Geomonas sp. RF6: one gene and its partner. The protein of the gene in region 1 interacts with the protein of each later gene in a pairwise test. Links are inferred from orthologs where the notes say so. Each region holds a gene or a part of one and is shown on either strand. Other genes may lie near its edges.

Region 1 (2,758 bases):
CTCTACACCACGTCGCGCAACATCATCATCTTCCTCATCCTTTCCTTCTTCATCATCGGGGGATGGTTCACCAACTTCATGGTGCGGAAAGTCACCTGCCGCTCGCTCTGGTGGGCACTGAAGTCGCTGGAAAAGGTCGCCGAAGGGGACCTGCGGCAAAACATCAACGTAAAGAGCACGGAGGAGATCGGGCAGATATTCCTGGCGCTGAAAAAGATCATCGAAAAGCTGCGCGGCTTCTCGGGTGAGGTGAACACGCTGGTGGAGACCCTCTCCGACAAGTCCCGTGAGCTCCTCGCCACCACCCAGAGCATGAACCGAAACGCCCACGAGCAGGCGTCCGAGACTGAGCAGGCGGCAAGTGCGGTGCTGGAGATGTCCCAGACCCTTCTGGATATCGCCTCCAGTGCCGAGAAAGCCTCCGAGGCATCGCGCGAGACGAGCGATGCGGCCAGGAACGGCCTCAGCACCGTCGCGCAGGTCATGTCGGAGATGCGCAAGATTGCCGCCTCGATGGAGGCATCCTCCGATACGATCGGGAAGCTCGGGGCCTCGAGCACCCAGATCGGTGACATCGTGGCGACGATCGAAGAGGTGGCAGATCAGACGAACCTCCTCGCGCTGAACGCGGCGATCGAGGCGGCACGAGCCGGGGAGCACGGCCGCGGCTTCGCGGTGGTGGCGGACGAGGTGCGCGCCCTCGCGGAAAGGACGGCGAAGGCGACAAAAGAGATCGGGAGGATGATCAGGACGATCCAGAGCGACACCGAAATGGCGGTGCGCTCCATGTCGAGCAGCAGGAAGGAGGCGGCCGGCGGGCTCAGCAAGGCGGAGGAGGCGAGCTGGGCGCTGGAGCGGATCGTGGAGGCGTCGACAAAGAGCATGGACATGATTCACACCATCGCTGCAGCGACGGAGGAGCAGTCCGGCGTCACTTCCCAGGTCTCGGCGAGCATCGAGACGATCGCCAACGGCACCCGGTCCTCCGAGTCGTCCGCGGACCGGATCCAGGAATCCGCAGAGATCCTGGCGAAGCTCTCCTCAGACCTGGAGCACACCGCAGCGTGGTTCAAGGTGGCGTAGGCGCTATTAGATGCTGAAATCGAGAGCGAAGCCCTGGTCCATGGCCAGGGCCGGCTGCAGGGTGGAGGGGCGCCCCACGATCTTTGCCGGCACCCCCGCGACAGTGGTATGCGGGGGTACGTCGGCAAGGACGACGCTGCTCGCTGCGATTTTCGATCCCTCCCCTATCTTCACGTTTCCCAGCACCTTCGCCCCCGCCCCGATAAGGACGCCGCTCGCCACCTTCGGGTGGCGGTCCCCCGTCTCTTTCCCGGTACCGCCAAGGGTAACCTCGTGCAGCAGCGAGACGTTATCCCCGACTACCGCGGTCTCGCCGATGACGACACTCGTGCCGTGGTCGATCAGTATCCCCTCCCCTATCAGCGCCGCGGGGTGGATATCGACCGCGAAGACCTCGGAGATCCGGTTCTGCAGGTAGTAGGCGAGCGCCTCTCTCTTCTTTCCCCACAGCCAGTGAGCCACCCGGTACGCCTGCAGCGCATGGAACCCCTTGTAGTGCAAAAAGGGGTGCGCCACGCCGCGGGCCGCAGGATCGCGCTCCCGCACCGCCAGGAGATCGGCCCGTGCGGCCAAAGAGATCCCCGGATCGTCGCGCATCCCCTCCTGAAAGATCTCCCTCAGCGTAACCGCAGGCAGGTGGGGGGCACCAAGCTTCCCAGCCAGAAGAAAGGCAAGGGCATCCTCGAACCCGGCGTGCTCCAGAACATTCAGGTAGAGATACCCTGCCAGCGCCGGCTCAGCAGACGCCATCCCCCGCACCTCCTCCACCAGCCCGTCCCACAGCGAATCTCCTTCTCTCCTTTCCCCTATCATGGCGCCACCTCTCATGCGGATCCCCTCTCCGATCCTACTATTTCACCAAAAGACGACGGAGGGGACAACAGCAAAGAGATGGCATGCGCCTGACGCTGCCAACGGGGCTATAATGAAGGCGTGGACATAAGAAGAAGAGGATCGGGAGGTCGCAATGAACCGCGTAGTGGTAACGATATCACGGCAGCTGGGAAGCGGCGGCGCCTATATCGGCCAGGAGGTGGCGGGAATTCTGGGGGTGCGGTACGTCGATCGGGAGATCCTCGCCGAGGTCGCGACGATTCTCAACGAGGACCCCGCCGTGCTGGCACAGAGGGACGAGAGGGTCTCCTCCTTCGTGGAGTCCTTCCTGCAGACCGTCTGCGTAGGTGCGCCCGACGCCGGGTACTTCCCTCCGCCGGTTCCGATGATCTACGACGAGCAGATTTTCAGCTGCCAGGCCCGCATCATCAGAAAGATCGCCTCGGAGGAGAGCGCCGTCATCGTCGGGCGCGGCGGGTACCACTTCCTCAGGGGGCACGAGGGGGTGCTGAACGTCTTTCTCCACGCGCCGCACGACGTCCGTCTCCGGCGCATCATGGAGCTGTACCGGATCAACCGGGCGGAAAAGGCAGAGGAGATGATCACGGAATCGGACAAGGCGAGGAGGAAATTCAACGAAAAGATAAGCGGAGAGAAATGGGGAACCTGTCTCTGTTTCGACCTTTGCATCGATACGGAAAAGGCAGGCTTTCCCCTGGCGATCGACACCATCGTCGGCATGGCTCGCAGGATCCGGGGGTAACGAGGATGGGGAGGTTTAAATAAAAAAAGGGTTCGTGGCAATTGCCGCAAACCCTTTTCTGGCTTATTTGGTGGAGCT
Region 2 (2,848 bases), 1.2 Mb from region 1 along the record:
GTCCTGGTCGGGGCGCGCCTTCTGCAGCGCGGCGGGGAGTTGCTCGGTGAGAAGCTTCACTTCCGGTTCGTCGAAAACGCGCACCTGCTTCGGGTTGTTCGGAAACTTCACACGCAGGGCGGCAAGCTCCGAGTGGAGCCTCTTGTCGGAGAGGGAGACAGGGTGCTGGTTCGGCGGGGCCTTCTCCCCCCTCTCGTCGCGGTCCACCAGCGCCACGAACTGATCGCGCGAATGCCACACTACCGCTTTCTTGGCCGCCTCTTGCGTAGCGCAACCGGTTTGCAGCGCCATCAGGGAGATCAGCGCAAAAAGACAAAAGGTACGAGGTGACAGAAACGACATTTCTTCCTCCTTCAGCATAAGCGCCAGGCGCCGGGGATAGCAGGCCAACAAGTTCAGCCGTCTTATCAGCAACGCCATGGCAAGTCAAGCCAAAAGGGAGGGATCCCGCGGGTAGTAAAACGAAATCTCATTCCGCTGGTGCGTCGCTCCGTGGAGGAGAAACGCCACCTACAGCGCACACCGGTCTCTGCGTTCAAGCACCGCGTCGATGATCCTGTCCGCTTCGCTGGCGGTGAGACCGACGCCGGGCTTGTTCCCCATCCAGTGGGTAACGTCGTCCCTGCTGCTCGCCAGCGGCTGCGGCAAGGGAGGGCCGTTCACCCGCTTGCCGTTGACGTAGAGCATCGCCTTGTACTCCCCCTGGTGACGCACGAGGGCAAAGGTGGCGAGTGCTCCGTTGGACAGGACCTTGTTCAGAAGCTCCCTCTCCACAATCGGCTCTTCATCCGCATACAGCTTGTACCAGTCAAGGTTCGACATTACCGTTCTCCTCTGGTGAAGATTGCGTCGTGCCAACGAGACAGCGGTTGAATTAAGGGATAGTAATAGAATCGGCACTGCAGGGAGGATCTTGAATTAAAACAGTGGGAAACCGGGAAGGTCGGGACGGCGGGGGAACGAAAAGGATGGGGGAAGGGAAGAGGGATGCCGCGGACGATGCCGGGCATCCCTCTCTTTTACCTACGCTTCCTCGAAGAGGGCGGTGGAGAGGTACCTTTCTGCGAGGTCCGGGAGGATGACCACGATGGTCTTCCCGGCAAACTCGGGGAGCTTCGCCAGCCGCACGGCGGCGGCTGCGGCGGCACCGCTGGAGATCCCCACCAGGAGCCCTTCCTCCTTCACCAGCCGCTGCGCGAAGGCGAGCGCCTCGGCGCTCTCCACCTGCTCAACACGGTCGACGAGGGAAAGGTCGAGGGTCTCGGGGATGAAGCCTGCGCCGATACCCTGGATCTTGTGCGGGCCGGGCTTCAGCTCTTCACCGGCAAGCTTTTGCGAGATCACCGGGCTCTCTTTCGGCTCCACGGCGACGGAAAGGATCTGCTTCCCCTGCGTCTGCTTGATATAGCGCGAGATGCCGCTGATGGTGCCGCCGGTGCCGACCCCCGATACGAGAACATCGATGCCGCCGTCGGTGTCGGCCCAGATTTCGGGACCGGTGGTCTTCTCGTGAATCTCCGGGTTCGCCGGGTTCTTGAACTGCTGCGGCAGGAAGTAACGCGCCGGGTCGGAGGCGGCGATCTCTTCAGCCTTTGCCACGGCACCCTTCATCCCTGCGGAACCGGGGGTGAGGATCAGGTTGGCGCCAAGCGCCGCGAGGACGCGACGACGCTCTATGCTCATCGTCTCCGGCATGGTGAGGGTGAGCTTGTAGCCGCGGGCAGCGGCGACGTAGGCAAGAGCGATGCCGGTGTTGCCGCTGGTCGGCTCAACGATCTCGACCCCCGGCTTCAGCACGCCTCGTGCCTCCGCGTCCCAGATCAGGTTAGCTCCGATCCTGCACTTGACGGAGTACGCCGGGTTGCGCCCCTCGATCTTCGCCAGTACGGTAGCCTGGGCACCTTTGGTGACGTGGTTCAGGCGAACCAGCGGGGTGTTGCCGATAGACTGCGAGTTGTCTTCATAAATGCGGGACATGGAGCTTCTCCTTTCGCTGTTTATTGCGGGCCACTTTTGCAGCGTCGCCGGGTACTGTGTGGGGGTGCAGCTTCTTTATCCAGCTCGCTGCTGGCAGAAAATCCAGAACTACCTTTATAATTATCGCATTCCATTGTCAACTACATTCTCCCCATTCTTGACCACATCGGTGAGACAATGGGGTGCAGGGGGAGGAGAATCGCTAGATCTGGTAGTCGCCGGTGAAGACGCGGACCTTGCGGGGGCGTGCGTAGACGCGTTCCCCTACCTGCAGGGTGAGGCGGTCGGCGGCCTCGCGGGAGAGGTCGACCTCCACCTTCGCGGTGCTCCCCACGAGGGATAGATCGACCCGCACCAGAGGTCCCACCGCGAGGATGTGCCTCACCTGCGCCTCGATGGCGGTCGCGTCCAGCGGGTGCCGGGCGAGCTCGATGTCGTGGGAGCGGACGTAGCCGATGGCAGGGGTATTACTGATGGCGGCATGCTCCGGCGCCTGCACCTCCACCCCGGCGAGCTGCGCCTTCCCCTGGTGCACCCGGCCGTGGAAGAGGTTCACATTCCCCAGGAAGTCGAAGACAAACGGTGTCGCCGGACGGTCGTACACCTCGCTCGGCGTCCCCTGCTGCTCGATGCGCCCACTGTTCATCACCACGATCCTGTCTGCAACCTCCAGCGCCTCCTCCTGGTCGTGGGTGACAAATACGCTGGTGACGTGAATCTCGTCGTGCAGCTTGCGCAGCCAGCGGCGCAGTTCGAGGCGGACCTTCGCGTCGAGCGCCCCGAACGGCTCGTCCAGCAGAAGAACCTGCGGCTGCACCGCGAGGGCTCGCGCGAGCGCCACGCGCTGCCTCTGTCCCCCCGAGAGCTGTGC

What was found. The genes of interacting proteins can lie anywhere in the genome.
Region 2: the proteins of cysE (region 1) and cysK interact in binary tests that used the Escherichia coli proteins (3 or more experiments, as listed by UniProt). The link is inferred for Geomonas sp. RF6 from one-to-one orthologs.

The regions. Positions count from the first base shown.
Region 1 is NZ_CP087999.1:4,611,275-4,614,032, forward strand. It holds cysE (serine O-acetyltransferase), read right to left. Parts: upstream 1,912-2,758; coding sequence 1,090-1,911; downstream 1-1,089. Other genes in the region: LPW11_RS19625 (methyl-accepting chemotaxis protein), read left to right, coding at 1-1,083; LPW11_RS19635 (cytidylate kinase-like family protein), read left to right, coding at 2,051-2,680.
Region 2 is NZ_CP087999.1:3,450,050-3,452,897, reverse strand. It holds cysK (cysteine synthase A), read right to left. Parts: upstream 1,978-2,848; coding sequence 1,024-1,977; downstream 1-1,023. Other genes in the region: LPW11_RS14870 (sulfate/molybdate ABC transporter ATP-binding protein), read right to left, coding at 2,180-2,848; LPW11_RS14880 (hypothetical protein), read right to left, coding at 511-822; LPW11_RS14885 (SHOCT domain-containing protein), read right to left, coding at 1-342.